One region of the Microbispora sp. NPDC004025 genome, then DNA from elsewhere that is predicted to be linked to it. Evidence: riboswitches for the same ligand, from Rfam matches in the RefSeq annotation. Region 1 holds a riboswitch; the other holds the start of a gene.
The links. A riboswitch is a leader RNA that binds a small molecule or an ion and turns the genes downstream of it on or off. The one in region 1 is predicted to bind cobalamin.
Positions count from the first base shown of each region.

Region 2: it holds a riboswitch for cobalamin, as region 1 does, so the genes downstream of both, ACWEQG_RS05530 (ribonucleoside-diphosphate reductase subunit alpha) here and ACWEQG_RS27820 (cobyric acid synthase) in region 1, are expected to answer to the same signal.

Region 1 is NZ_JBSGHN010000012.1:274,728-289,898, reverse strand. Features, by position in the region: gene cobO (cob(I)yrinic acid a,c-diamide adenosyltransferase) at 1-175, opposite strand, end outside; gene ACWEQG_RS27830 (putative cobaltochelatase) at 176-2,122, opposite strand; gene cobN (cobaltochelatase subunit CobN) at 2,119-5,670, opposite strand; gene ACWEQG_RS27820 (cobyric acid synthase) at 5,667-7,172, opposite strand; cobalamin riboswitch at 7,286-7,409, opposite strand; gene ACWEQG_RS27815 (FtsX-like permease family protein) at 7,556-10,210, shown strand; gene ACWEQG_RS27810 (FtsX-like permease family protein) at 10,207-12,684, shown strand; gene ACWEQG_RS27805 (ABC transporter ATP-binding protein) at 12,668-13,621, shown strand; gene ACWEQG_RS27800 (ABC transporter ATP-binding protein) at 13,614-14,282, shown strand; gene ACWEQG_RS27795 (aldo/keto reductase) at 14,285-15,171, opposite strand, start outside.
Region 2 is NZ_JBSGHN010000002.1:232,851-248,021, forward strand. Features, by position in the region: gene ACWEQG_RS05490 (non-ribosomal peptide synthetase/MFS transporter) at 1-1,059, opposite strand, end outside; gene ACWEQG_RS05495 (Rv1733c family protein) at 1,702-2,292, opposite strand; gene ACWEQG_RS05500 (enoyl-CoA hydratase/isomerase family protein) at 2,337-3,101, opposite strand; gene ACWEQG_RS05505 (DUF5685 family protein) at 3,216-4,472, shown strand; gene ACWEQG_RS05510 (P1 family peptidase) at 4,501-5,541, opposite strand; gene ACWEQG_RS05515 (hypothetical protein) at 5,620-7,188, shown strand; gene ACWEQG_RS05520 (mechanosensitive ion channel family protein) at 7,227-8,282, opposite strand; gene ACWEQG_RS05525 (ribonucleotide-diphosphate reductase subunit beta) at 8,341-9,345, opposite strand; gene ACWEQG_RS05530 (ribonucleoside-diphosphate reductase subunit alpha) at 9,342-11,579, opposite strand; cobalamin riboswitch at 11,728-11,955, opposite strand; gene ACWEQG_RS05535 (Bug family tripartite tricarboxylate transporter substrate binding protein) at 12,001-12,939, opposite strand; gene ACWEQG_RS05540 (AraC family ligand binding domain-containing protein) at 13,090-13,887, shown strand; gene ACWEQG_RS05545 (cysteine hydrolase family protein) at 13,898-14,524, shown strand; gene glmS (glutamine--fructose-6-phosphate transaminase (isomerizing)) at 14,606-15,171, opposite strand, start outside.

The DNA.
Region 1 (15,171 bases):
CGAACTGGAACACCCCGACGGGCCAGCCCTGGTTCCAGGCGCGCAGCGCGAGGCCGAAGGCGGCCGTCGACTTCCCCTTCATCTCCCCGGTGTGCACGATGACCAGCGGGCGGTTGCGCCGCGCGCGCGTGGTCAGCCCGTCGTCCGGCACGCTCGCCGGCCTGCCCTGCGGCATCTACGCCACCTTCCTGACGTCACGCACCACCGCGGCCAGGTGATCGGCCGCCAGTTCTTCCAGCCGGATCGCGGTCCCGCCCAGCGCGGCGGCGAGCCGTCCGGCCAGGCCGAGCCGTACGGGGCCGTGCTCGCAGTCGACGACCACGCTCGCGACCCCGGCCAGCCGCCGGGCGGCGCCGGCCGGGTCGGGGCCGAAGGTGTGCCGCCCGTCGGTGACGACCACGAGCAGCGCGCGGCGGCGGGGGTCGCGCAGCCGCTCGGCGGCCAGCACCCGTTCCGCCCGGTGGAGCCCGGCGGCCAGCGGGGTGCGCCCGCCGGTGGCCAGCCGGGCCAGCCGGCCGGAGGCCAGCTCGACGCTGGAGGTCGGCGGCAGCGCGACCGTCGCGTCCTCGCCGCGGAAGGTCACCAGGCCGACCTTGTCGCGGCGCTGGTAGGCGTCCAGCAGCAGGGACAGCACGGCGCCCTTGACCGCGCGCATCCGCGCCCGGGCGGCCATCGAGCCGCTGGCGTCCACGCAGAACAGCACGAGGTTGGACTCGCGTCCCTCGCGTACGGCTTCGCGCAGGTCGTCGCGGCGCAGCACGAGACCGGAACCGGTACGGCCCCGCCCGCGCTGGTGGGGCGCGGCGGCGGCCAGCGTGGCCGGCAGGTCGAGCAGCCGCAGCCGCCCGGCCGGGACGCGGGCGCCGACGGTGCGGCCGGACTCTCCCGTGGTGCGCCCGCGCCGTCCGGCGGGCCCGCCCCGGCCGGCCGCCTCCGGTGCGAGGAGCCGGGTCCGATAGGGCGCTCCCGGCTGGACGGGCGGGGACCCCGCGGCGCCCCCGGACCCGCCACCCTCGCCGGCGTCACCGCCGGACGCGCTCCCGCCGCCCGGGCCGTCGTCGTCCGGCCCGTCGTCGGGGGTGTCGCCGGGGGTGTCGCCGGTCTCGCGGAGAGCCTGTTCCAGCCGTTCCTCGTCGAGGCCGTGGCCCCGGTCGTCACGGGGGTCGTCGAACGGGTCGCGGCGGCGGCGGTGGGGGAGCGCCAGGCGGGCGGCCGCCCGGACGTCGTCGGAGGTGACCTCGTCCCTGCCCTCCCACGCGGCCAGGGCGACGGCCGTACGCGCCATCACGAGGTCGGCGCGCATCCCCTCGACGTCGAAGGCCGCGCACACCGCCGTGATGCCGCGCAGCGCGGCGTCGGGGAGCGCCACGCCGGGCAGCCGGTCGCGCGCCGCCACGATGCGCAGGGCGAGGTCGCGCTCACCGTCGGCGTAGGCCGCGGCGAAACCGGACGGGCCGGCGTCGAAGGCGAGGCGGCGGCGCACCACCTCCGCCCGCTCGGCGGGGTCGCGTGAGGCGCGCACCTCGACGGCCAGGCCGAAGCGGTCGAGCAGCTGCGGGCGCAGCTCGCCCTCCTCGGGGTTCATCGTGCCGACCAGCAGGAAGCGGGCCGCGTGGCGGACCGACACGCCCTCGCGCTCCACGTGGGCCACGCCCATCGCCGCCGCGTCGAGCAGCAGGTCCACCAGGTGGTCGTGGAGCAGGTTGACCTCGTCCACGTACAGCACGCCCCGGTGGGCCGCGGCCAGCAGGCCCGGCTCGAACGCCTTGACGCCCTCGGTCAGCGCCCGTTCCAGGTCGAGCGACCCGGCGACGCGGTCCTCCGACGCGCCGACCGGCAGCTCGGCCAGCCGGGCCGGGCGCGTCCGCGGCGACAGGCCGCTTTCATGGGGACCATCGGGGCAGGACGGGTCGGGCGCGGCCGGGTCGCAGGAGAACCGGCAGCCCGCCACCACCGCCACCTCGGGCAGCAGCGCCGCGAGCGACCGCACCACGGTCGACTTCGCCGTGCCCTTCTCGCCCCGCACGAGCACGCCGCCGATCGCGGGCGACACGGCGTTGAGCAGCAGCGCCAGCTTGAGGTCGTCGTGCCCGACGACCGCGGAAAAGGGGTATCCCGTCACTTGCCCGCCTCCAGGTCGCCTTCCATCTCCAGGTACGTCGCCCGCAGGCCGTCGAGGGTCTCCGGCGACGGCTCGGCCCACAGGCCCCGGTCGGCCGCCTCCAGCAGCCGTTCGGCGATGCCGCGCAGCGCCCAGGGGTTGGACGCCCGCATGAACTCGCGCACCTGCGGGTCGAAGACGTAGGAGGCGGCGAGCGACTCGTACATCCAGTCGTCCACCACCCCGGCCGTGGCGTCGAACCCGAACAGGTAGTCCACGGTGGCCGCCATCTCGAACGCGCCCTTGTAGCCGTGCCGCCGCATCGCCGCGATCCAGCGCGGGTTCACCACCCGCGATCGGAACACCCGCCGCGTCTCCTCGCCCAGCGTCCGGGTGCGCACCGCGTCGGGGACGTGCGAGTCGCCCACGTACGCCGCGGGGGACGTGCCGGTCAGGTGGCGGACCATGGCCACCATCCCGCCGTGGTACTGGAAGTAGTCGTCGGAGTCGGCGATGTCGTGCTCGCGGTTGTCCTGGTTCTTGGCCGCCACGTCGATGCGCCGGAACGCCGCCTCCATGTCCGTGCGGGCCTCCCGGCCGTCCAGCCCTCGGCCGTAGGCGTAGCCGCCCCACACCGCGTACACCTCGGCGAGGTCGGCGTCGTCGCGCCAGTTGCGGGCGTCGATGAGCGGCAGCAGGCCCGCGCCGTACGCGCCGGGTTTGGAGCCGAAGACGCGGCTGGTGGCGCGGCGCTCGTCGCCGTGCCGGGCGAGGTCGGCGTGGACGTGCGCGCGCAGCGGGTTGACCTCGGCGGGCTCGTCCAGCGCGGCGACCACGCGGACGGCCTCGTCGAGCAGCGTCACGACGTGCGGGAACGCGTCGCGGAAGAAGCCGCTGATGCGCACCACCACGTCCACCCGGGGGCGGCCCAGCTCCTCGGCGGTCATCACCGCGAAGCCGGTCACCCGGCGGGAGGCGTCGTCCCACTCCGGCCGCACCCCGAGCAGCGCCATGATTTCGGCGATGTCGTCGCCCTGGGTGCGCATCGCGCTGGTGCCCCAGACCGTCAGCCCGACCGTGCGCGGCCACTCGCCGGTGTCGGCACGGTAGCGCTCGACCAGCGAGGCCGCGAGCGCCGCGCCGGTCTCCCAGGCCAGCCGCGACGGGATCGCCTTGGGGTCGACCGAGTAGAAGTTGCGGCCGGTCGGCAGCACGTTGACCAGCCCGCGCGTGGGCGACCCGGACGGCCCGGCGGGCACGTAGCCGCCGTCCAGCGCGTGCAGCACGTGCGCCACCTCGTCGGTGGTCCGATCGAGCCGCGGCACGACCTCCGCCGCGGCGAAGCGCAGCACCCGGGCGACCTCCGGCACGTCCGTGACCGCTCCGGCCGCCGCCGGGTTCCAGTCGTGGTCCTCCATGGCCTGGACCAGCCGCCGCGCCTCGCCCTCGAACGCGTCCACCTCCGCCGTCCCGGCGTCCTGAGGCAGGCCGAGAGCCTCGCGCAGGCCGGGCAGCGCCCCGGCGGCGCCGGCCCAGACCTGGCGGGCGCGCAGCACGGCGAGCACGAGGTTGACGCGGGCCTCCCCGGTGTGGACCTGGCCGAGCACGTGGAGGCCGTCGCGGATCTGGGCGTCCTTGATCTCGCACAGGTAGCCGTCCACGTGCAGCAGGAAGTCGTCGAACTCCGCGTCCTGCGGCCGCTCGTCCACGTGCAGGTCGTGGTGGAGCTGGGCGGCCTGGATGAGCGTCCAGATCCGCGCCCGCACGGCCGGCAGCTTGGCCGGGTCGAGGGCGGCGACGGTCGCGTGCTCGTCCAGCAGCTGCTCCAGCCGGGCCAGGTCGCCGTACGAGTCGGCCCTGGCCATCGGCGGGATCAGGTGGTCGACGACGGTCGCGTGCGCGCGGCGCTTGGCCTGGGTGCCCTCGCCGGGGTCGTTGACGATGAACGGGTAGACCAGCGGCAGCGCGCCGAGCGTGGCGTCGGGCGCGCACGACGCCGACAGCCCGAGCCCCTTGCCCGGCAGCCACTCCAGCGTGCCGTGCTTGCCGAGGTGGACGACGGCGTGCGCGCCGAACTCGCGGGCCAGCCACCAGTACGCCGCGAGGTAGTGGTGGCTCGGCGGCAGGTCGGGGTCGTGGTAGATGGCGACCGGGTTCTCGCCGAACCCCCGGGGCGGCTGGATGGCGAGCATGACGTTGCCGAACCGCAGCGCGGCCAGCACGATGTCGGTCCCGTCCACGTAGAGGGACCCGGGCGGCGGCCCCCAGTGGGCGGTCACCGCCTCGCCCAGCTCGGCGGGCAGCTCCGCGAACCACTCCCGGTAGGCCTCCAGCGGCACCCGGGCCGGGGCGGCCTCGATCTGCTCCTCGGTGAGCCACTCCACGTCGTGGCCCCCGGCCGCGATCAGGGCGTGGATCAGCGCGTCGCCGTCGTCCGGCGCGTCGCCCACGTCGTATCCGGCCGCGCGCAGCGCCCGCAGCAGCACGACGGCGGAGGCGGGGGTGTCGAGCCCCACGGCGTTGCCGACCCGGGAATGCCGGGTGGGATAGGACGACAGCACGATCGCCAGGCGCTTGCCGCCGTTGGGCACGTGACGCAGCCAGGCGTGCGCGACCGCGAGGGCGGCCACGCGGGCGCACCGCTCGGCATCGGCGACGTAGACCGGCACGCCGTCGGGCCCGTCCTCCTTGAACGAGAACGGCACCGCGATCAGCCTGCCGTCGAACTCGGGCACCGCCACCTGCATCGCGGCGTCCAGCGGGGACAGGCCCGCGTCGGAGTCCGCCCACACGGACCGGGGCGTGGTCAGGCACAGCGCCTGCAGCACCGGCACGTCGAGCGCGGCGAGCGCCCCGGCGTCCCAGGCGTCCTCGTCGCCGCCCGCGCTTGCGGCGGCGGCGACCGCGCCGCCCGCGGCGAGCACGGTCACGACCAGCGCGTCGACCGGCCGCAGCAGTTCGAGCAGGTCCTCGCCCGCCCCGCGCAGCGACCCGCAGAAGACCGGCAGCACGTCGGCGCCCGCCGCCTCGACCGCGTCGCACAGCGCGTCGACGAACGCCGTGTTGCCCGACAGCTCGTGCGCCCGGTAGTAGATCACGCCGACCAGCGGGCGGCCCTCCCGGCGGGCGCGGCCGGGCCGCACGCCGTATTCGGGGGTGGGCCGGGGCGGCGCGAAGCCCTCGCCGGTCAGCAGGAGCGTGTCGGACAGGAAGCGCCGCAGCTCCGCCAGGTTGTCCGGGCCGCCCTCGGCCAGATAGGCGAGGGCCTGGGCCGCGACCCCCGACGGCACGGTGGACATCGCCATCAGCGCGGCGTCCGGGGCCTGCTCGCCGCCGAGCACGACCGTGGGCAGCCCGGCGGCCAGCACGGCGTCGAGCCCCTCGGGCCAGGAGCGCCTGCCCCCGAGCAGCCGGACGACGACGGCGTCCACACCGTCCAGCAGCGCCGGCACGTCCTCGGGGGCCGTACGCGCCGGGTTGGCGACCCGCCAGCCCGCCCCGCCGCGGGTGGCGGCGAGCAGCTCGGTGTCGGCGGTGGACAGCAGCAGCATCGTCGGCGGCATCGTCATGGGCGGTCCTCCCGCAACGTGATCTCGGCGGTGGGCAGGCCGGTGGGCACACCGCGCTCGATGAGCCGCCACACGGCCTCGGTGTCCAGGTGCTCCTCGACGAGGTCGCCCAGCGCGTCGAGACGGGCCTCCCGGTGCGCGGCGAACGCGCCGGTCCCCGGCAGCCAGGCCCGGCCCGCGACGGCGGCGACCTCGGCGAGGAAGGCCCGGCGGAAGCCGTCCCGCTCGAACAGGCCGTGCCAGGTCGTGCCCCACACCGCCCCCGCCCGGCAGCCGTCGAGGAACGGCTCGCCGCCCTCCGCCGTGACCCGGCCGTGGTGGATGCGGTAGCCCGCCACCTCGTGGCCCCGCCACTCGCCCTCCGCGAGCGTGAGCACCTTGTCCGGCGCGTACGCCGTGCGGGCGGGCAGCAGGCCGAGACCGGGCACGCGGCCCGCCCGGCTCTCCACGTCGTCGTCGATGACCGTGCCGAGCATCTGGAATCCGCCGCAGATCCCGAGCACCGGGCCGCCCTCGGCGGCGCGGCGGCGCAGCGCCTCGTCCAGGCCGCGCTCGCGCAGCCAGGCGAGGTCGCCGATGGTGGCGCGGGTGCCGGGCAGCACGACGAGGTCGGCGTCGGCGAGCTCGGCGGGGGTGGTGACCAGGCGCACGCTCACCCCCGGTTCGGCGGCCAGCGCGTCGGCGTCGGTGACGTTCGACATGCGCGGCAGCCGTACGAGGGCCACGCGCAGGACCTCACGCCCGACCGGCGGGGTGAGCAGGCCGGGACGGCTGTCGAGGTCGAGGGAGTCCTCCACGTCGAGCCAGAGCCCGGACCGCCACGGCAGCACGCCGAGGCACGGACGGCCCGTCGCCTCCGCCAGCCAGTCGAGCCCCGGCCGCAGCAGCGCGAGGTCGCCCCGGAACTTGTTGACCACGAAGCCGGCGATGTGCCGCTGGTCGTGCCGGTCGAGCACGGCGAGGGTGCCGGCGAAGTGCGCGAGTACACCGCCCCTGTCGATGTCGCCGACGACCAGCGCGGGCAGGCCGGCGGCGCGGGCCAGGCCCATGTTGGCGATGTCGCGGTCGCGCAGGTTGACCTCGGCCGGGCTGCCCGCGCCCTCGCAGATCACCACGTCGTAGCGGCGGCGCAGGCCGTCCAGCGCGTCGAGGGCGACGTCGAGCAGGCGCATCTTGTGGTCGCGGTAGGACAGGGCGTCCACGTCGGCGTGCGCCCGGCCGAGCACGACGACGTGGGAGTGCCGCTCCCCGGCCGGTTTGATGAGCACGGGGTTCATCGCGGCCTCGGGCTCGGCGCGGGCCGCCGCGGCCTGCATCGCCTGGGCCCGCCCGATCTCGCCGCCGTCGGCGGTGACCATCGAGTTGAGCGCCATGTTCTGCGCCTTGAACGGCGCGACCCGTACGCCGCGCCGGGCCAGCCACCGGCACAGGCCGGCCACCAGGACGCTCTTTCCGGCATCGGAGGTCGTGCCCGCCACGAGCAGGCCGCCACCGGCGGGCACGTCAGGTGACGGAGCGCGATACCGGCAGCGAGGCGCGTCTGCGCAGGCCTGTCCGGGCCATGGCATGTCCCCCCTGGGGGTGTCCGCGCCCCCGGTAGAAGGTCCGACGGCCGGAGTATCCTGGCTCCCGGATCGGCGCTCCCCTCAGCCTTCCCGCCCGTGGTGGGCAGTGGCGTGGGTGAGGGTCGCTCCCCGGTGACAGTGGCGGGACCGCGCCGGATTCACACCGGCTTCCTCCGCGTCCGTCGCTTGCGGTGGTCAACATACACCTTTGTGCCGGATGTCCCGCAAGCGTGGTCTGTCTGATCTAGCGGGAACGCTAGGTGCGCCGCACGGCGAACATAACGGTGGCGCTTCCCGATCATGCTTGTCATGATGCCGTGATGAGCGTGGTCGGAATGGTCCGGCGCGTGCTGGCCGAGCCCCTGCTGCTGGCCGCCGCGTTCGGCTCCATCCTGCTCGCCACCACGGCGATCTCGGCTCTGCTGCTGCACGCGGGGTCGGCGACCCAGGCGGGTGTGCGGCGGGCCCTGGAGACGGCGCCGCTCGCCGCCACCGCCACCGTCGTCACCTCCTCGGTCACGGCCGGGGACTTCGCCGGAATCGACCGGGCCGTCCGCGCGGGGATCGCCCACGCCCACCAAGAGGTGCCCGTACAGGTCACCGTACGCGTCGAGTCCGCCTCCTACGCGATCGAGGGACAGGATCGCGGCGGTCAGCCCGTTCTGACCCGGTTCACCGCGTACGAGGGACTGGACGGCCAGGCGGACCTGGTGAGCGGGCGCTGGCCCACGGAAGAGACGGCGGCGGCGCTCTCGGAGCAGGCCGCCCGGGCGATGGGAGTGTCGGCCGGCGACGAGTTCACCGTCGTCGGACGCCTGGACGGAGAGCCGGTCCGCGTGCACGTCACCGGCGTCTTCCGGCTCCGCGACCCCGACGACCCGCGCTGGAAGGGGGAGACCCTGCTGCGTTACGGCACGCAGACCGGCGACTTCACCTCCCGCGGACCCCTGGTCGTGCCGGAGGGCACCTTCCTCGGCCGTTTCGGGACCGGAGTCTCGGCCCGCTGGCTCGCCGAACCCGACCTGCGCCGGCTCTCCCCCGACCGGCTGCGGCCGTTCGCGGCGTCGGTCGCCGGGACCTCCGCCGCCGTGCGGTCCGGCTGCCCCCGGTGCGCGGTCACCGAGACGCTGTCCGGCATGCTGCTGCGGCTCGACCGCGGCGCCCTGGTCGCCCGCTCGACCATGCTGGTGCCGGTGCTCCAACTGCTGGTGCTGAGCGCGTACGCGCTGGCGCTGACCGCGCGGCTGCTCGCCGAGCACCGCCGGATGGAGACGGCCCTGCTGCGATCGAGGGGCGGCGGGTCGCCGCGGCTCGCCGCCATGGCGGCGGGGGAGGCGCTGCTGATCGCGCTGCCCTGCGCGCCCGCTGCGCCGTTCCTCGCGCCCGTCCTCCTGCGGCTGGTGAGCGCGTTCCCCTGGATCGAGGCCACCGGCGTGGCGCCGCCCCGCGCGCCCGACGGGGCCACCTTCGCGGTCGCGGCGGCGGTCGCGCTCGCCTGCGCCGCCATGCTGGCCGCCCCGCCCCTGCTCGCCGCCCGCCGCACGTACGTCGAGGAGCAGGCGGCGCGCGGACGCGCCGACCGGCCGGGCCTGGTCCAGCGGGCCGGGGCCGACGTGGCGCTGCTCGTCCTGGCGGCGCTCGCCGTCTGGCGCCTGCGCGGCCAGGACGCGCCGGAGACCACGCGCCTCGGCGGCGAGCTCGGGCTCGACCCGCTGGTCGGGGCGGGACCGGCGCTCGCCCTGCTCTGCGGCGGGATGGCCGCCCTGCGGCTGGTGCCCGCCGTCGCCAGGGTCGCCGAGCGGGCGACGCGGCGGCGCCCCGGGTTCGGGCCGGCGACGGCCGCCCGGCAGGTGAGCCGGCGCCCGGCCCGCTATTCGGGTCCGGCGCTGCTGCTGACGATGGCGACGGCGATCGGCGTGCTGTCCCTGACCACCGCCGCGACCTGGCGCGGCGCCCAGGAGGACCGGGCCAGGCATCTCGCCGGCGCCGCCCTGCGCGTCCCGGCCCTCCCCGGGGACGACGCGCGGACCTTCACCACGCTGCCGGGGGTCGCGGCGGCCATGCCCGCGCACCGCGCCACGGTCGTCGCGGACGGCGCGGACGCCACCCTCATCGCCGCGGACGCGGCGCACCTGGGCCGTGTCCTGCAGCTGCGCCCCGACCTGTCGGAGCTGTCGCCGGCCACACTGGCCTCCCGGATCGCCGGGTCCGCCGGACAACCGCTTCCGGTCGTGGTGACCCCCGGGCTGGCGGACACCACGAGGATCACGGCCGGCACGGCGGCGATCCCGATTCGGGTCGTGGGCGTCGTCACCGCGATGCCCGGCACGCCGGAGGGCGCCCCGGCGCTGCTCGCCGGCCTGGCGGCGCTGCGGGCGGCAGGCGCGAAGGGAACGGAGTGGCCGGTGACGGAGTGGTGGCTGGCCGCCGACGGGCGCGACACCACGCGGGCCGCCACCGCGCTGGCAACCTCCGGGCGAGGCCGGGGGGACGTCGTCGACGTGGCCGCGCTCACCGCCGGCTACAGGGACGACCCCACGGCGGCCGGCCTGCAGGGCGCGCTGCTGCTCGGCTTCGCGGCCGCGCTGGCGTTCGCCGTGCTGGGATTCCTGGTCAACGCCGCGGTCGCGGCGCGCGAGCGCAGGGGCGAGTTCGCCGTCCTCGGCGCACTCGGCGTGAGCTTCCGGCAGACGCTCGGCCTGCTCGCCGCCGAGCAGTCGTTCGTGATCGGGCTGTCACTGGCCGGCGGAGTGGCGCTCGCCGTGGCCGTGTCCGCCGCGGTGGTGCCGCCGATGGTGACCGCGGGTCACGCGACCGCGGGCGGGCTGCCGGTGCTGCTGCACGTGCCGTGGTCTCAGGTGGCGGCGCTCGCCGCCGCGGTCCTCGCGGTGCTCCTCGTGATCGTGGCGGGACTCGCGCGGTCGCTGCACCGGCGTGAGCCGGCCGCCGTGCTGCGTGCGGGGGAGGCGTCGTGATCCGCCTTCTGGGTGTGCACAGGGGGGTGGCGGCGCTGCTGGCCGCGCTGGTGTTCGGCGCCGCCCTGGTCGTCTCGGCCCTGCCCCGGATGGTCGAGTCCTCCCTCGACGCGGCGGCCTCGTCGGCCGTCGGTTCCGCCCCGCCCGCCACGGCGTCGCTGGCGGTCCAGTTCACCCGGCGCTTCGATCTGACCCCGATGCGGACGACGGCCGAGGCGGCCAGGGCGGACACCGCCTGGCGCGAGCTGCTCCCCCCGGCGCTGCGGGAGGTCGCCGACCCCGTCCCGTTCTTCGATTTCGCCGGCCCGCCGATGCTCATCAACGACCGGCAGCATCGCTACCTGACGCTGAAATGGGTGTCCGGGGCGGACCGGCGGGTGCGATACGTCGAGGGCGGCCCCCCGGGCCCCGGCTCGGGCACTCGTCTCGAGGTGGCCGTCCCCGCGGTCGCCGCCGCGGAGATGTCGATCAGGACGGGCGACACGCTCCGCCTCGGCGCGTTGACCGCGAAGGTCACCGGCCTGTTCGAGCCTGTGCGTCCCGCCGACCGGTTCTGGGCCCTCGAGCCGGAACTCACCTACGTCATCCACCACCGCGTGCCGCTCGCCACCGAGGACGACCTGATCGTCACCGCGCTCACCGACGGCGACAGCCTCGCGGGCGCGGAACTGCCGATGGTCTTCCGATGGCTCGTCACCCCGGAGGCGGACCGCGTCACCGCGGGCGACGCGGCGGACGTGCTCGCCGCCACGGAGGAGTTCGGCCGCCGCCTGAGCAGGCAGGACCGCGAACTCGCCCTGTCGACCGGGTTCGACCGGATCCTGCGGGAGTACCTGGACCGGCTGGCCGTCACACGCGCGCTGATCACGGTGTTCCTGGCCGGGCTGGCCGTCGTGTGCCTGGGCGCCACGGCTCTGGCCGTGCTGCTGTTCGCCGGCCGGGTGCACGGCGATCTGCTGCTGATGCGCGCCCGCGGTGCGTCCCTGGCCCAGGTCGTGCTCGCCTGCGGGGGAGCGGTCGCGCTCGCGGCGGTGCCGGCGGCCGCGGCGGGCCAGGTGGCCGCGGGCTTCGTGCCGGGCGCCCCGGCGGTGGTCGCGCGGCTGGGCCCGGCCGCGCTGGCGGCGGGGACCGTCGCGATCGCCTGCGCCGCCGTCGCGCTGCGCCAGTCTCCACAAGGTCAGTCCACCGGCCGACGGCCCGGAAAGGCTCTCCGCCGGATCGCGACGGAGATCCTGGTGCTCGTGGTCGCCGTGGCGAGCCTCTATCTCCTGCGCACCCGCGGCCTCGCCACCGGTGACACGTTCCTCGCGCTGGCGCCCGTGCTGCTGACGCTGGCCGCCGCGCTGGCGGTGCTGCGCGCCGGCCCGGCCGTGATCCACCTGGCCTTCCGGGCCGCCGCCCGGCGCGCCGCCGCCGTGCCGTTCCTCGGGCTCGCCGCCGCCCGGGCCGTACCGGGCGCCGCGCTGCCGGTGCTCACGCTGCTGCCGGCCGTCGCGCTGGCGGCGTACGGCATGGTCGCCGCCGGGGGGCTGGAGGAGGCCCAGCGGCAGACGGCGTGGGAGCGGATCGGCGCCGAGATCAGGGTGGAGCGCGCGCAGGGCATCCCTCCGGAGACGCTGGAGCAGATCCTCCACGCGCCGGGCGTCAGGGCAGTCGTCCCGGCCGCGGTCGGGACGACGATCGCCGAGGTGGGCTTCGGCGGGCGGCCGGCGACGGTCGTCGCGGTCGATCTCGGCGCCTACCGCCGGCTGGTCGCGGGCAGCCCGCTCCACCTGCCTCCGCCGGGGACCGGCGTGCTCGTCTCGCCCGACCTGTCCGCCATGCGGAGCTTCGAGATCGGCTGGCCCGCGCGGATGACGGTGACCCCGGCGGGGACGGTCGGCGCGATGCCGGGGGTGGGGGCGGGCGACGGCGCCCTCATCGTCCTCCCCACGGCTCCCGGGCACGTCAACACGCTGCTGATCGCGGGAGACGCCGGCGCGGTCAGGCCGCTGCTGCCGTCCGGCGCGCACATGACCACCGTGGCGGGCGCGCTCGCCGAGATCACCGGGACGCCGCTGACGGCGGCGCTGACCGCCGCGCTGCGGGTCGCCGCCGCGGCGCTGGCCGCGTACGCGCTGGCGGCCGTCGCGATCGCCCTGACCGGAGGCGCGGCCCGGCGGGCGGAGGACCTCGGCCTGCTGCGCGCCCTCGGCCTCAGCCGCAGGCAGGCCGGCCTGATCACCGTCCTGGAGGCGGCCCCGCTGCTCGTCCTGACCGCCGTCGCCGGGCTGGCGGCCGGTCTCGCCATGCCCGCGCTGCTCGGGCCCGGAATCGACCTGTCGGCGTACGCGGGCGGGCGCCACGGCGCCCTCGCGGCCGCCGCGTCGCTGCCCGTCCTGCCCTGCGTCGTGGCCGGTGCTCTCGCCGCCGGGGTCGCCGCCGTCGCCCTCACGGGCGCCTACCTGGGAGGAAGCCGTGGACACGCTGGCTGACCTGGAGGCCCGGGCCACGCGGGGCGGTCCCGCGTTCGGCGCGGACGCCCACATCCTGTGCGACAATCTCGTACGGATCTACAAGACCGAGGGGTCCGCCGCGGTCGAGGTGGTCGCCCTGCAGGGCCTCGACCTGCTCATCGGCCGGGGTGAGCTGGTGGCGATCGTCGGGGCCTCGGGATCGGGCAAGTCGACGCTGCTCAACATCCTGTCGGGGCTCGACGTGCCGACGGCCGGGCTGGCCCGGGTCGCCGGGATCGACCTGTTGTCCATGACCGCGCGCGACCGCCTCCGCTACCGGCGCTCTGTCGTGGGCTTCGTCTGGCAGCAGACCGCCCGAAACCTGCTGCCGTACCTCACCGCCCGGGAGAACGTCATGCTCCCCATGCGGCTGGCCGGCGGCACGTCCCGGGCGGCCAGGTCGGCCCGTACGGACGAGCTGCTGGAGCTGACGGGAATGACGGACCGCGCCGACCGGCGGCCCGGGGCGATGTCCGGCGGCGAGCAGCAGCGGGTGGCCGTCGCCGTCGCCCTCGCCAACGCGCCCGAGGTGGTGCTCGCCGACGAGCCCACCGGTGAGCTGGACAGCGAGAGCGCCGAGACGGTCTTCGGCGTGCTCCGCCACGCCAACCGGGAGCTCGGCGTCACGACCGTCGTCGTGACGCACGACCCGATGGTGTCGGAGCAGGTCGACCGGACCATCGGCATCCGGGACGGCCGCACCTCCAGCGAGACGTTCCGCCGCACCTCCTCCGACGGAAGGGTGGTCGCCGAGGAGTACGCGGTGCTCGACCGGGCGGGGCGCCTGCAGCTGCCGAGGGAGTTCATCAACGCCCTGTCGATGGAGCACCGGGTGCGCCTGGAGCTCGAACGCGACCACATCGGGGTCTGGCCCTCGGGCAGCGGCGACGACACAGAGGAAGAGACGAATGAGTGAGCCGCTGGTCGTCGTAGAGGGCCTGCGCAAGACCTACCCCAAGGGCGTGCGCGCGCTGCGAGGGGTCTCCTTCGAGGCTCATCCCGGCGAGCTGGTCGCGATCCGCGGTCGTTCCGGCGCGGGCAAGACGACGCTGCTCAACCTGGTCGGCGGCCTCGACCGGCCCGACGAGGGGCGGGTGCGGGTGGCGGGGCAGCCGGTGCCCGAGCTGCCCGAGGAGGGCCTGCTGCGGCTGCGCCGCGACGTCGTCGGGTTCGTCTTCCAGTCGTTCCGGCTGATCCCGGTGCTGTCGGCCGCCGAGAACGTGGGCGTGCCGCTGCGGCTGGCGCGGGTTCCCGCCAAGGACAGGGAGGAGCGGGTGAAGGTGCTGCTGTCCCTGGTCGGGCTGTCCGATCACGCCGAGCAGCGGCCGTACGAGCTGTCCGGCGGCCAGCAGCAGCGCGTGGCCATCGCCAGGGCCCTGGCCAACCGGCCCCGCCTGCTCCTCGCCGACGAGCCGACCGGTCAGCTCGATTCCCAGACCGCCCGCCAGATCATGGAGCTGCTGCGGGTGCTCGTCCGGGGCGAGGGCGTCACGGCGCTGGTGGCCACGCATGACGCGGGCCTCGTCGGCCTGGCCGACCGCGTGCTGGAGCTCAGGGACGGCGAGTTCCTGAGCTGACGTCAGGTCCAGGGGAGGGCGGCGCGGCGGGCCCAGTAGGTCTCGGCGTCCTCCGCCAGCCCGGCGAGCGCCCGCTCGGCCTCGTCGTCCCAGGTGGCGGCGAGCGCCGTCAGGTTCTCGGCGAGCTGAGCGGTCGTGGCCGCGCCGCTCAGCACGACCCCCGCCCACGGGCGGGCGAGCACGGCGGCGAGAGCCAGCGCGTCGGGGGTGACGCTCCGTTCGCGTGCCGCGCGCGTCAGCGCCGGCGACGCGCCGCGGGCGGTCAGCCTGCCGTTGGCCACGCCCTCCTTGACGATCACGCCCAGGCCGGCGGCGTGCGCCCGGGCCAGGGCCTCGCCCGCGGAGCGCTCCAGCAGGTTCCACGTCGACTGGACGGTGTCGAAGAGCCCGGTCGCGACCGCCTTCTCGATGGTCGCGGCCTGGCGGGGACCGGTGGTGGACAGGCCGACCGCGACGCCCGCCGCGCGCAGTGCCCGCAGCTCCCCGAGGACCTCCTCGTCGTCGAGCACACCGCTCTCGACGGTGGCCGAATGGATCTGGTAGAGCGACAGATGACCGCCGAGCAGCTCGCGGGTCTCGCCGAGCTGGCGGCGCAGCCGCTCGGCCGACAGGTCCTTCTCCTCGTGGCGGCCGGCGTCCATCCGCCAGTCGCCGACGTACTCGTAGCCCCACTTCGAGCCGACCGCGATCTCTTCGGGCCGGATGCCCCGATCGGCGAGCCAGCCCGCGAGGAACTCCTCCGCCAGGCCGTAGGAGCGGGCCGCGTCGACGTAGCGCACGCCCGCCGCCCACGCGGCGTCCAGCACCTCCCACGTGCGCGCCCGCATCGCCGCCACGTCGCGGTCGCCGCCGAGGTCGGCGTCGCGGCCGAGCGTGATGTACGCGGGAC
Region 2 (15,171 bases), on a different contig from region 1:
GAGGGCGTCGACGAGCTGGGCGAAGGGCAGTTCCTCGTGGTCGAGCGCGGCGAGGACCGTACCCCTGGTCCGGGCGAGCAGCTCGGCGAACGTGGGCTCGCCGTCCAGCCGGGCCCGTATCGCCAGCACGTTGACGAACATGCCCACGATGTCCTCGAACTCCGGTCTGTTCCGCCCGGCCACCGGCACGCCGACGGCGAAGTCGTCCTGACCGGTCAGCCGGGAGAGCAGGACCTGGTAGGCGGCCAGCAGGGTCATGAACGTGCTCGCGCCGTGGTCCCGGCTCAGCGCGGCGATGCCGTCCATCAGATCCGGCGCGAGGGAGCGTACGTGGGTCGCGCCGTCGAGTGTCTGAAGCGCCGGACGGGGCCGGTCCGTGAGGAGTTCGAGGCGCGGCAGCCCGGCCAGCTCCCCGCGCCAGTAGTCCAGCTCGCGGTCGGGAGACCGCTCACGCTGCCACGCGGCGACGTCGCCGAAGCGTACGGCGGGCGCGGGCGGCTCCTCGCCGCGGCAGAGCGCGAGCAGGTCGCGCATGAGCAGGTGCAGCGACTGGCCGTCGGCCACGATGTGGTGCACCAGCAGGGCGACGATGTGCTCGTCCTCGCCCTTGCTGACGACGACGCACTTGAGCAGCGGACCCCGGTCGAGGTCCAGCGGGATGGCGGTCTCGGCGCCGATGAGCGCGATCGCCTCCTCGTCCGTGACCGCCGTGGTTCGGTTCAGCGGCACTTCCGTGGTGTCCACGACGTGGACGGCGGGCCTGCCCTCCTCGTTCGCCGGGAACCGCTGACGCAGGCCCTCGTGCCGGACCGGCAGCGCGGCGAGCGCGCGCGCCAGCCGGTCCTCGTCCAGCGGCTCGCGTAACCGTACGGCGAGTACCAGCGTGTAGGTGGTGGTGCCCGGCGTGAACTGCTCCATGAACCACAGCGGCTCCTGGGCCGGGGACATCGGGGGCTCGACGCCCTCCGGACGCCGGGGAATGGGATCGCGTGCGGAGCGGGCCCGCAACCTGCGTCGGAGCAGTTCTCGCTTGGCGTCTGACAGGTCAGCCACAGACATGTGACACGGCCCTTCGATGGCGTACACGCGGACAAGTCACGCAGGCAGGGAGACGATCGTGATTTTCGGCTTTATTCACATAGGCCCCGTTTGGCGATCTAGGCGGTATCCGTCACCGTACGGCCACGGCACCGTGTCCGGGCGTGGATGGTGGTGGTCGCAGTGGTTTCGGTGACGATCGGCGCTCGCCACAGGTGTTGTCGCTGAAACTTTCATCCGGCGAGGCTCCGGCCCGGCCGCTGAGACCCCTGTGCGGGAGTGGGAGGGATACGAGCCCGCTCTCTGACCTCGGCCGAGTTCGACGACCGTGGACCAGGCCCGTCGGCGCCTGCGCGGCAACCGCTGAACGCCGGGGCTCGGCACGGGTCTCTTCGGGGGTCTGGCGGGTGGTGTCGCGGGCGGCCGGCGCGACCGCGCCGCAGGCGGTGGAGATGCGACCGGTGATCACGATCGGGGCGATGAGCGCCGGCGGCCGCTCGGGCACCGTCGAGGCGGCCCGAAGACCCGGCCGGCATCCACGTCACCCGCGGTGATCACGTGCGCCTGCCGCGGCGTCACGAAGCGTCGCGTCGCTCGTGGGCCCTGCGTCATGGGCCCTGCGTCATGGGCCCTGCGTCATGGGCCCTGGTAAGTGGGGCGCGCTCAGCGGCCGTTGATGCGCCACATGGGCTCGACCACGGTCCACTGGGCCTCCCACACACCGCGTGCCCGGCGCTGGTTGACCAGGCGGGTGCAGGTGACCAGCAGCGCGAGGATCGCGGCGGCGGCCAGCGGCACGCCCGTGCCGACGGTCAGCGCGGCGACCACCGTGGTCTCGCGGTCCTGTGGCCGGGGGGCGATCACGCCTTTGTCGTCGGTCCAGATGCGCACCGTCTCGCCCGCCCGCCTGCTGGGTGGGACCTCGACGACCCCGGCCTTCGCCGTACCGTCGGGGGCCGTCCAGGCGGCCTGGGCGTGCCCGACCGCCGCTCCGGCCACCGACAGCCGGGGCGCCGTCACATCGCCCGTCAGCGTGGCGACGACCTGATGCCGGTCGCGCGCCTGCTGGGCCTCGGTCCTCAGGCCCTTGCCGTACTCGCGGATGCCGAGCATCACGCCGAGCACGATCGCGACCACGACTCCCAGCACCGCGGCAAGCCGGACCACCGCTTCGACCCGGTCACACCGGCGCCGAAGCGGATTCCTGTCTAGGCCCAGCCATCGGGCGAACCTGGCGATTAGATTCTGCGACATCTCACACCTCACAGGGTCATTACCACTGCGAGTCCCGTTTATGCCTATTTTGCATCCCAAGAGAATCCAGGGGAACGCCCCTCCCGATATGCCCGGACACCTTCGGCCAATTCGCCGCTCTCCCGTGCCTCCCGCTGCCAGGCGCGCACCTCGGCCTCCCCGGCCCGGCCGTCGATGATCTGCTTGGCGGCCGTCAGCGTGAGCCGCGACCTGCCGGCCATCGTGGCCGCCAGGCCGTACACGCGCTCGCGCAGCTCCTCCGGTGGGCGCACCTCGTCGACGAGGCCGGTGCGCAAGGCGTGATCTGCGGTGATGAGCTCGGCCGAGAAGAGCAGGAGCTTCGCCGTGGCGGGCCCGGCGATCTCCGCGAGCCGCCGCGTGGAGCTGAGCGGGTAGACGATCCCGAGCTTGGCCGGGGTGACGCCGAAGCGGGCCCCGGCCGCCGCGACGCGCAGGTCGCAGGCGAGCGCGAGCTGGCATCCGCCGCCGACGCAGTATCCCTCGATCATCGCGATCACGGGTTTGGGAAAGGTCACCAACGCGTGCTCCGCGACAACGGTAAGACCGGTGTCATCGTCGTTATCCCCAAGCTCATGAATTTCTGAAATATCGGCACCAGAACAGAAAGTTCCCCCGGCTCCGGTAAGGACGAGGACGCGTACCTTCGGGTCCGCGGCGAGATCCGCCAGGATGCCCGGCAGGGCCCGCCACATGGCGGCCGTCACGGCGTTGCGCGTGGCGGGACGGTTCAGGGTGAGAGTGGCGACGTGCTCCTCTAGGGTCAGTTCGAACCCGTCGGTAACTTCCATTCCTCGATTGTGCAGGCCGCCCGCACGGCTCCTCCGGCAGGGTCCCGGCCCCTGATGGCATAATCGCCGCGCAACGGGATGATCCCGTACGCATGACCCCCAAGGAGTCTCTGGGTGTTCGGGATCCTCCGGCCGTGTGCCCGCCACTCCTGCCCGTCCGTCCACGAAGCCTGGCGCGCGCACCTGTGCGGACTCTGCCTGACGTTGCGGGACCGGCACGGGCAGTTGGCCCGCATGGCGACCAACTACGACGGCCTCATCCTCTCCGTGCTGACCGAGGCTCAATCAGGGGCCCGATCAGGGGCCCGATCACCGGCCCGGACAGGGCCGAACCGGCGGACCGCCGGGCCCTGCGCGCTGCGCGGCTTCCGCTCCGCGGAGGTGGTGCGGTCGGACGACGGGGGCGCCCGCCTGGCCGCCGTGGTCTCGCTGGCCCTCGCCGCCGGAAAGATCCGCGACCACGCGTCCGACGGCGACGGGATCGCGGCCCGGCGCGTGGCCGGCGTCCCGATGCGCGCGACGGCCGCCGCCTGGGCCTCCGCCGCCCGGCGCGGCGCGGAGTCGATCGGCTTCGACACGACCGTCCTGGCCGAGGTCTCCGCCCGCCAGGCACTGCTGGAGGCGTCCCCCGGACGCGCCCTGCTGGAGGTCACCGAGCCCACTGAGACCGCCGTGGCCGCGGCCTTCGCGCACACGGCCGTGCTCGCGGACCGGCCGGGCAACGCCGAGAACCTGCGCGAGGCCGGGCGCTTCTTCGGCCGGATCGCGCACGTGATCGACGCGGTGGAGGACCTCGCCGAGGACCGGGCGCGCGGGGCGTACAACCCCCTCGACGCGACCGGCACCTCCCCGGCGCAGGCGCGGCGCGTGTGCGAGGAGGCGCTGCACGGGCTGCGCCTCGCCGTACGCGACCTCGATCTGGAGGAGCGGCACCTGGTCGAGGCGCTGCTGTGCGGCGAGACCCGGCGTGCCGTCGACCGGGCGTTCGGGACGCGCGCCCACGGCTCCGCCTGCGCGACGCGCCGCGCGCCGGCCGGCGAGTCCCCCACGGCACCGTCGCACTCCCCGCCCGACGCCCCGCCCGACGGGCCGCCGGAACCCCCCGGGCAGCCCGGGCAGCCGCCCCGCGTGCCCCCGGGGATCGCGCTGACGGCCGCCGCCGGAGCGGCGATCTTCCTGACCTGCGGGCTCTACCGCCCCCCGTGGAGCACCTACCGGGACGCGCCGTGCCACGAACGCTGCTTCTGCGACCGGTGCGACTGCTGCCCCGACTGCTCGGGATGCTGCGACGCCTGCTCGGCGTGCTCCGACTGCTGCTCCGGGGACGGCTGCTGCTGCGGGGACGGCTGCTGCTGCGACTGCGGCTCCTAGCCGCTCCGCGTGGCTGTGACGGCGGCGCTCACGCGGGCGTGGTCCGGCCGCCCGCGCCCGGGAGCCGGTCGTGGGGGACGGCGTGGCTCGTCCGGCCGCGGAAACCGGTGGTCGTGGTCGCGGTGAACAGGGAGTTGAGCAGTGCCTCCTCGACCGCGTCCATGACCCCGGCGAAGACGGGGTCCAGCGCCTCGTCGGGCACGGGCGGGAGCCGCGGCGGCGCCGTGGTGAAGGCGATCGCGTAGTCGCCGCTGCCGTTGGAGTACGACGCGCCCACACGGCCCATCGCGAAGACCGCCCGGCGGGCGAGACGGCCGAGCCGGCGCGCGTCGAGCGGCGCGTCGGTGGCCACCACGATCATGCAGGAGCCGCCGGCCTGCACGTGCTGAACGGCCCCCGGGACGAGTTCGCCGACGGGCATCGGGACACCGCGGACGGTCAGCACACCGCCGAAGTTGGCCTGGACGAGCACGCCGACGGTGACCTCGGCCCCGTCCACCACCTGCCGCCGGGAGGAGGTGCCGATGCCGGCCTTGAACCCCAGGGCCGTCGTCCCGGTCCCCGCCCCCACGCATCCCTCCCCGGGCAGCCCGCCGGACGCTCCCTCCAGCGCGTCCAGAACGTGCCGTTCGGTGACCGGGCGGCGCCGGATGTCGGACAGGAGGCCGTCGTTGGTCTCCCCCACGAGGGGGTTGAAGGAGAGCCCGTCCGGGCGGCGGTCCATGAGATAGGTGAGCAGCGCGTCGGCGGCCCGGAACACCGACAACGTGGCGGTCAGGACGACGGGTGACTCCAGCACGCCGAGCTCGTCGACCTGGGTCGAGCCGACCAGCTTGCCGTACCCGTTGCCGGTGTAGACGGCCGCGGGCAGCCCCCGGCGCCCGGCGATCAGCTGGTGGGGGACGACCGCGGTGACCCCGGTGTGGAGGTCGGCGCCGTCGTCGATCGTGGTGTGACCCACCAGGACCCCGTCGACGTCGGTGATCGCGTTCAGCGGCCCCGTCGGCGACGCGCCGACGACGACGCCCAGCGAGCGCGCCCGCGCGCGCCCGTTCGGATGCTTGTCCATGGCGCTCCTCTTCCCCGGTGTCACGCTCTCCGCGGGTACGCGGGCCGGTCCTTCGAAGATCGGCGATATCGTCGGCCCATGGGAAGATCACGGCCCCCCTTCCGCCGGCTCACCCCCGCCGAGCGACGCCTGTGGGACGCCTACCCCACCGGCGCCTGGGTCGACCTCCGCCATGGCCGGGAGACGGACTCCTCGTCCGGCGGCTCGTGGGGCCGCTCCCGCCTGGTCCGCGCCGAGGTGATCTCCGCTCTGGTGCTCGACCGGACCGCCGGCGGATCGTCCTCGGTGCCGGGTGTCCGGCTCGCCGGGGCCCGGATCGCCGGCGACCTCAACCTGTCCGACGCCACGATCGAGACGAAGGTCCACCTGCTCGACTGCCACATCGCCGGGACGGTCTCGCTCGCCGACGCCAAGACCAGGGGCGTACGGCTGCGGCGCTGCGACGTCCTCCACTTCCGCGCCAGCCGGGCCACGGTCGACGGGCTCCTCGACCTCGACGGATCGGTCGTCCACGCGGGGGTACGCCTGGACAACGCCCACGTGACCGGGCAGCTCCGCCTCTCCGGCACCCGGCTGGGCACCCCCGGCGCCATGCCGTACCGGGCGCCGGCGGCGGCCCCGTGGGAGCTGGGCGGCTGGAACGGGCCGGAGGGGTCGGAGGAGCCGAGGACCTGGGAGTCGGTCGCGCTGTGGGCCGGCGGGCTCGTGGTGGACGGCAGCGCCTTCCTGCGCGACCTACGGGCCACCGGCGGGCTGCGGCTGATCGGCGCGCGCTTCTCCAGCGGGCTCTACCTCCAGGGCGCCGTCGTCACGGTGGACGGCACCCCCGCCGTCCACGCCGATCACCTGCAGGCCGCCGCGGCCGAGCTCGGCGCGGGCTTCACCGCCGACGGCACCGTACGGCTGCGCGGCGCGCGCATCGGCGGGGTCCTGTCGTTCCACGGCGCGGTACTGCGGGCGCCGGGCCGGGTGCTGCACCTGAGCCACATGCAGGCCGACGAGCTCATCCTGCTGCCCGAGTCGATCGAGGGCGAGGTCAACCTCGGCTACTCCCGTCTTGGGGTGCTGTTCGACCACCCGGAGAGCTATCCGGGCCACGTCCGGCTCAGCGGGCTGACGTACGAGTCGCTGCGCGGGCCCGCGACCCTCGCGGACCGGCTCTCCTGGTTGCGGCGCGACCCCGAAGGCTACCTGCCCCAGCCGTACGAGCAGCTGGCGGCCTACTGCCGCCGTATCGGGCACGAGCCGGACGCGCGCCGGGTGCTGCTGGCCCGGCAGCGGGCGCGGCGGCGGACGCTGCGGCTGCCCGGGCGGCTGTGGGGCCGCCTGCTCGACGGGCTCGTCGGGTACGGCTACCGCCCCTGGCTCGCCGGCCTGTGGGCCGCGCTGCTCCTCGCGACGGGCACGGCCATCTTCAGCCAGTGGCCGCCGCACCAGATCGGGCTGGACGAGTCGCGCCACTTCAACGCGTTCGTCTACACGCTCGACCTGCTCGTGCCGGTGAGCGTGTTCGAGCAGCGGGGCGCCTGGGAGCCGGCCGGATGGACCCAGTGGCTGGCCAACGGGCTGGTCGCGGCCGGATGGATCCTCGCGACCGCGCTCATCGCGGGCGCGAGCAGGCTCCTGCGCCCGTCCAGCACCCCCTGACACCCCGCCGGCCCGGTTCGAGCGGCCGGACGAGACGCTCAGCGAGCCGTGGTCTCGAGGCGCAGGCGGGGCAGGCTCTCGGGGTACTTCTCGCGGACGAACTTCACCAGGTGCTCCCGGATGTCGCAGCGCAGGTCGAAGGCGCTCGCCGAGTCGGCCGCGCTCATCAGCGCGCGCAGCTCGACCAGCCCCTCCGGGGTGATGTCGGTGACCTGCAGGGTCCAGTCCTTCTGGTCCCACAGCGGGTTCTCCCGCAGTGCCCGGTAGAGCTCGGTGCGGATCTCCTCGACGGGGATCGACCAGTCCACGCGGAGGTACACGCTGCCGAGGATGCGGCTCTCGTGACGCGTCCAGTTCTCGAAGGGGTTGGCGGTGAAGTAGGACACGGGCAGGATGAGCCGCCGCTCGTCCCACAGGCGCAGCGCCACGTAGGTGAGCGTCAGCTCCTCGATGCGGCCCCACTCGTCCTCCACCACGACCACGTCGTCGAGCCGCAGCGCGTCGCTGAACGCCAGTTGCAGCCCGGCCAGCATGTTGCCGAGCGTCGACTGGGCCGCGATGCCGCCCACCACCCCGGCGATCCCCGCGGAGGCGAGCAGCCCCGCGCCCAGGGCTCGCACCTGCGGGAACGTGAACAGCATCGCCCCCAGCGCGAGCACCACGACCACCGCCGCCGACACCCTGCGCACCAGCGCGATCTGGGTGCGGATGCGCCGGGCGCGGCGGTTGCGCTCGCCCTCGACCCGCGTGAGCCGGTCGAGGACGACGTCGGTCACCGCGTACGCCGCCTGGATCAGCAGCCAGGTCACGCAGGCGATCAGCAGCAGTGAGAGGATCTGCTGGAAGCCGCGCGAGTCCGACCCGGGCATGTCCGGGTCGTAGGCGGCCTTGACGGTCCCCACCACGGCCGAGGCGAAACCCGGCCAGGTGCACCGGCGCGCGAACGGCCCGGCGAGCGCCCATCGCTCCCCTATGAGGCGTGATTTCAGCACCCGCCGGACCAGTTCCACCGCGACGATCGCGGCGGTCACGGCGATCGCCAAGGTCGCCCAGTTCCACGCTGCCGCTGTGACGGCGCCCCCTGTCGTCGTCATGGGGTTCCCTTTGCCCCTTATGGGAGCGCCGAAAACAGACAGATCAGAAACAGGCGGATCAGAAGGCCTCGTCGAAGCTGACGTCGCCCTCGACGGCCACCTGGTAGGCCGAGACCCGGCGCTCGAAGAAGTTCGCCAGCTCCTGCACGTCCTGGAACTCCATGAACGGGAAGGGGTTGTCCGTGCCGTACCGGACGGGCAGGCCGAGCCGGGCGAGCCTGCGGTCGGCGACGTACTCCAGGTAGCACCGCATGTTGGCGGCGCTCATCACGCCGTGCCCGTCGCCGCACAGGTCGCGGGCGAAGGCGAGCTCGGCGGCGACCGCCTCCTCCAGCATCCGCGTCACCCGGGCCGCCAGCTCGTCGTCGAACAGGTCCGGCTCCTCGCGGCGTACGGTGTCCACCACGTCGAAGGCGAACTCCATGTGCATCGACTCGTCGCGGAACACCCAGTTGGTGCCGGTCGCCAGGCCCCCGAGCAGGCCGCGCGAGCGGAACCAGTAGACGTACGCGAAGGCGCCGTAGAAGAACAGTCCCTCGATGCAGGCGGCGAAGCAGATGAGGTTGAGCAGGAAGGCCCGCCGGTCCTCCCGGCTCTCCAGCCGGCTCAGCTCGCTGATCGAGTCGATCCAGCGGAAGCAGAACTCGGCCTTGTCGCGAATCGACGGGATGTGCTCGACCGCGGCGAACGCCTTGACCCGCTCGTCGTGGTCGGGCAGGTAGGTGTCCAGCAGGGTCAGGTAGAACTGGACGTGCACCGCCTCCTCGAACAGCTGGCGGCTCAGGTAGAGCCGCGCCTCGGGGGCGTTCACGTGCTGGTAGAGGTTCAGCACCAGGTTGTTGGCCACGATCGAGTCGCCGGTCGCGAAGAACGCCACGAGCCGGTTGATCAGGTGCCGCTCCCCCTCGTCGAGGGTCGCGAGGTCGGCGAGGTCGGAGCCGAGGTCCACCTCCTCGACCGTCCAGGTGTTCCTGATCGCCGCGCGGTACCTCTCGTAAAACCCGGGGTAGCGCATCGGGCGCAGGGTCAGGTCCATGCCCGGGTCGAGCAGCATCGTTCTCATTGGCATGCCTCGCAGATCTCGGGGTTTTCCAGGGAGCAGGCGACGGCCCCTTCATCGGGCACGGCCGGGGCGACCGCGGGCACGGTCGTCTGGGCGATCCTCGTCGCCGGACGGGAGCGCAGGTAGTAGGTGGTCTTCAGGCCCGAGCGCCAGGCGTAGGCGTACATCGAGGAGAGCTTGCCGATGGTGGGGGCCGCCATGAAGAGGTTGAGGGACTGCGACTGGTCGATGTACGGCTGCCGCGCGGCGGCCATGTCGATCAGCGCCTTCTGGGGAAGCTCCCACGCGGTGCGGTAGAGCGTCCTGAGCTCCTCCGGGATGGCGGGGATGTCCTGGATCGAGCCGTCGTTGAGCTTGATCGCGTCGCGCATGGACCGCGTCCACAGGCCCAGCGACTGGAGGTCGCGGACGAGATACCGGTTGACCTGGAGGAACTCCCCCGACAGCGTCTCCCGCTTGAAGACGTTGGACACCTGCGGCTCGACGCACTCGTAGCAGCCGGCGATCGAGGCGATCGTGGCCGTCGGCGCGATCGCGACCAGCAGGGAGTTGCGCAGCCCGGTCTCCGCGATCCTGTCGCGCAGCGCCGCCCACTCCTGCGCGTGCGCCGGGGAGCACGGGTAGTGGTCCGGGTGCAGAACGCCGCCGGCCGCCCGCGTCTGCTCGTACGCCGGGTGGCGCCCGCGCTCGACGGCCAGGTCGGCCGAGGTGCCGTACGCCGCGAGCGCGATCTCCTCGGCGATGCGGGTGGACAGCGCGAGCGCCTCGGGCGAGTCGAACGGCAGGCGCAGCGCGAAGAACACGTCGGCGAGGCCCATCACGCCGAGCCCCACCGGCCGCCACTTCCGGTTGGCCGCCTCCGCCTCCGGCGTCGGGTAGAAGCCGAGGTCGATCGTCCGGTCCAGGAACCGTACGGCGGTGCGGACCGTGGCGCGCAGCCTGCCGAAGTCGACGGTGTCGCCCTCGGGGGTCAGGTGCGCCGCGAGGTTGACCGAGCCGAGGTTGCACACGGCCGTCTCGCCGTCGCTGGTGACCTCCAGGATCTCGGTGCACAGGTTGGACAGGTGGATGACGTTGCCGGGCAGCGCGGTCTGGTTGGACGCGCGGTTGGCGGCGTCCTTGAAGGTCATCCAGCCGTTGCCGGTCTGGGCGAGCGTGCGCATCATCCGGGCGTACAGGGCGCGGGCCGGCACCTGCCGGACGTATCGCCCGGCGGCCTCCAGCTCGCGGTAGCGGACGTCGAACGCCTCACCCCACAGGTCGGTCAGCTCGGGGGTCTCCTTGGGGTCGAACAGCGACCACGTGCCGTCCGCCTCGACCCGGCGCATGAACTCGTCGGGCACCCAGTTGGCCAGGTTGAGGTTGTGTGCGCGGCGCGACTCCTCGCCCGTGTTGTCGCGAAGCTCCAGGAACTCCTCGATGTCGGCGTGCCAGGTCTCCAGGTAGACGCACGCGGCGCCCTTGCGCCTGCCGCCCTGGTTGACGGCCGCCACCGACGCGTCGAGCGTGCGCAGCCAGGGGACGATGCCGTTGGAAAGGCCGTTGGTGCCCCGGATCAGCGAGCCGCGCGAGCGCACCCGCGTCCAGGCGACGCCGATGCCGCCGGAGTACTTCGACAGCCGGGCCACCTGGCCGTACCGCTCGTAGATGCTCTCCAGCTCGTCGCGGGGCGAGTCGAGCAGGAAGCACGACGACAACTGCGGGCGGCGCGCGCCCGAGTTGAACAGCGTCGGCGAGCTGGGCAGATAGGCCAGCGCGGACATCAGGCCGTACAGCTCGGCCGCCTCGGCCACCGTGTCCGACAGGCCGCAGGCGACCCGCAGCAGGAAGTGCTGCGGGCGTTCGAGCACGCGCCGGGTGACCGGGTGGCGCAGCAGGTAGCGGTCGTAGACCGTGCGCAGCCCGAAGTACTCGAACCGGTCGTCGGCCGCCGGGTCGACCAGCGGGTCCAGCGCATCGGCCTCGCGGGCCACGAACGCGGCGACGGCGTCGCCCAGCAACCCGGCGGCGTGGGCGGCCGCGACCGACTCGGAGAACGCCCGCACCCCCTCGGCCGCCGCCTCCTCCGCGATCAGCCCGCTCAGCAGCCGGGCCGCCCGGCGCGAGTTCTCCGGGTCGGCGATGACCCCGGCCGCCGCCTCCTCGATGGCCTGCCATACGGCCGCCGCGTCCCGCGCGCCGCCTTCCCCTGACACGGGGTCCGCGGACGCGGAGACCGGGTCGGTGATCGTCATCAGATGCCCTCTCCTCGTCGTCTCGTGGCCCGGCCGGGCCGGAGGAGGGGCATGCCGCGGCGCACGCGCACGGGAGGCCAGCAGGTGGCACCGTGCCGTGACGGCCGACGGCGAGCCCTCCCTCGGGGCCCGGCGCGGGGCACGCGCTCATGCGCGCGCGTCACCGGCAGGTCTTCGGACTCGCGGGCGTCCGGCCGGGCTCGCGCCCGCCGGTCCTACTGGCCGTCGCTTCCCGGGCGCGCTCGCGCCCAGTGCTCGTACACAGCGCGGTGCTGTGTGACGGCGGTCGTTCCCGCTCACCGCTGCGGGGCAGTCCCGGATTCACACCGGGTTCCCTCTTGCCTCACCAAGGTGAACCAGCGACGCGATGGATCCTACATCTTGTGGCCCTTCTCGCAACCGCCCCCACAAGTTGTGCTTTTCAGCGGAGTCCGAGATCATTGAGCAGCAGGGCCACACGGCGCGCCTCGCCGCTCAGCCATTGCCGGAAGTCGTCGCCGTCGAGCCACATCGGCGTCCAGTCGTTGCGTTCGCACAGGCTCCGCCACCCGCGGGTGGCGGTGACGGCCCGGCACAGGTCGAGCAGGGCGTCCTGCCCGGGCGTGCCGACCGGAGCGACCAGCCCGGTCCAGTCGGCGTACACGACGCGTACGCCCGACTCCGACAGCGTCGGCGCGTCCACCCCGGGCAGCCGTTCGGCGGAGGAGACGGCGAGCGGCCGCAGGCGTCCGGCGCGGATGTGCGGGGCGACCTCACGTCTGCTGCCGAACCCGAGCGCGACCCGCCCGTCGAGGACCGCGGCGACGGCCTGCGCCCTGCTGCCGAACGCGACGTAGTCGAGCAGCCGCGGGTCGGCCCCCAGGCCCTGCGCGGTCATGCCGAGCAGCAGGTGCTCCGGACCCCGGTCGGCGCCGCCGGCCACCTTGGGGCCGCCCGGGTCACGCAGCAGCGCGGCGGCGAACTGCTCGAACGTGCGATAGCCCGACCCGGGCGAGGCGACGAGCACCTCCCACTCCCCCGCCAGCCGCGCGAGCGGGACGGCCCTGGCGACCAGGAGCGGGTCGCGGGCCAGCGCACAGGCGGCGAGCAGCGCGGAGTCGGCGACCACCAGACCGGTCCGCGGCCCGGCGGGCCGGCCGAGGGCCGCCCCGCCGCCGGCCTCCCACCTGATCCGTACGGCCCGGGCCCAGCCACGGCCCTCGACAAGGGCCTTGAACCCGGCGGCGACGCCGTCCCCGCACCCGCCCGGCGGACGGGGGACGGTCAGGGACAACTCCCCCCACCGGCGCGGCGGCGCCTGGACGCCGCACGCGCCCGCAAGGGCCAGAACCCCCAGCGCGAGGACCGTACGGCGTCGCATTTCGGCACCCTCCTACCCGAAGAGTCCCTTACACGCACAGACTATGAGTAACTACACCATGTCACCACATAACGGACGTTAGGGCTACGGCGATCGGTGCGGGTGGCCCGCCCGGGTCCCTCGATCGCGCGATCAGCTACAAAGGCAGTCATGGAGGACGTCGTCGAGCATCGTTACGGCCGGGACGACATGCGGCTGGTGAAAGCGTCCTTCCGCACGCATCGCTTCGTCCCTCACGGCCACAGCGAGTACGCCGTCGCGGCTATCGAGCGCGGGGTGGAGGCCGTGCGCTACCGCGGCGCCACCGAGCACGCGCACGCGGGCAGCCTGCTCCTACTCGACGCCGACACCATCCACGCCGGCCGCCCCGGCGTCGCCGAGGGCTGGGACTACCGGGTCTTCTACCTCCCGCCGGCGCTGCTGGCGGAACTCGCCGGGCACCGGCCCACCTTTCCCGTTCCGGCTCCGCACGACCCGCGTCTGGCCGCCCGCCTGATCCGGCTGCACCGCCGCCAGGACCAGAACTCCCTGGCCGCGCAGGAGGAATTCGAAGCGCTGTGCACCGAGATCCTCGCCCGCTACACACGCCGCGGGATCGCTCCGACGCCACCGGCGCCCGTGACGAAGGTGCAGCGGCACCTGGCCGCCGACCTTCTGCGCACCCCGGCGCTGGACGAGCTCGCTCATGTGGCGGGCCTGCCCCGATTCCAGCTGCTGCGCGCCTTCCGCCGCGAAACCGGCGTCACTCCGCACGGCTACCTGCTCCAGCTACGCCTGCGCCGTGCCCAGCAGCTCCTGACCGCCGGGCACACCGTCGCGCGCGCCGCCGCCGAGAGCGGCTTCTACGACCAGGCACATCTGCACCGCCACTTCCGCCGCACGTTCGCGGCCACCCCCGGCCGGTTCGCGCGTAACGACGTACAAGACCGGTACGGCTCGCCCGCCTAACGTCTGCGGCGTGAACGAACACACCAGCCCCGAGTTCTCCCGCAGCGCCCTGCTCACGATCGACCTGCAACGCGACTTCGTCGCCGACATCGCGGGCACCGCCGAGGCGCTGCCCGCGGTCCGGCGCCTGGCGCACGCGTTCCGCCAGGCGGGGCGGCCCATCGTGCACATCGTGCGCTTGTATCTGCCCGACGGCAGCAACGCCGACCTGTGCCGGCGAACGCTGCGCGGCAAGGTCAACCCGCACTCGCCGGGTTCCCAGCTCGCCGACGGGCTGGCGCCCGGAAGCGAGCTCGACCCGGACCTGCTGCTGGCGGGACACGCGCAGGAGATCGGCCCGGACGAGCACATCCTGTACAAGCCCCGCTGGAGCGCTTTCTTCCGCACCCGGCTGCTGGAACACCTCTCAGAACGCGCCGTGAGCACGGTGGTGGTCGCCGGCTGCAACTACCCGAACTGCCCGCGTTCCACGCTCGTCGACGCCACCGAACGCGACCTGCGCGCTGTCGCCGTCCGCGACGCGCTGTCCGGCTGGACCGCCGACGCGGACCGCGAGATGACCGGCATGGGCATCGTCTGCCTGGACACGAGCGAGGTCGTCGCCGCCACCCGGTCGCGCGTGGCTTCCCCGGCCTGACCGTCGAGTCCCCGGTCCGGGCGCCCCCGACGCCGTACGGCCCGCGCCGGGCGGGCGCGAGCCGTACGGGAGGAAGGGGTTCTACTCGACCGTCACACTCTTGGCGAGGTTGCGCGGGCGGTCGACGTCTCGGCCGAGGGCGACGGCGGCGTGGTAGGCGAACAGCTGCAGCGGGATCGTGAGCAGGATGGGGTCGAGCTCGACCTCGTTCTTGGGCACCACGATGCAGTCGTCGGCCGCATCGGAGGTGCGGTGACCGACCATGAGGATGCGCCCGTGCCGGGCCCGGATCTCGCCCAGCGTGGTGAGGTTCTTGTCCAGCAGCTCGTCGTCGGGGACGATCGCGACCGTCGGCAGCTCGGGGCTGATCAGCGCGAGCGGACCGTGCTTGAGCTCGCTCGCCGGGTACGCCTCGGCGTGGACGTAGGAGATCTCCTTGAGCTTCTGGGCGCCCTCGCGGGCCACCGGGTAGCCGCGCACCCGGCCGACGAACATCATGCCCGGCGAGTCGGCGTACTTCTTCGCCAGCTCCCTGATCCGGTCCTCCAGCGTGAGGATCTCCTTGATCTGCTCCGGCAGCCGGCGCAGGCCCTCGCAGATCCTGCGGCCGTCGGCCGGCGACAGGTCCCGTACGCGGCCGAGGTGCA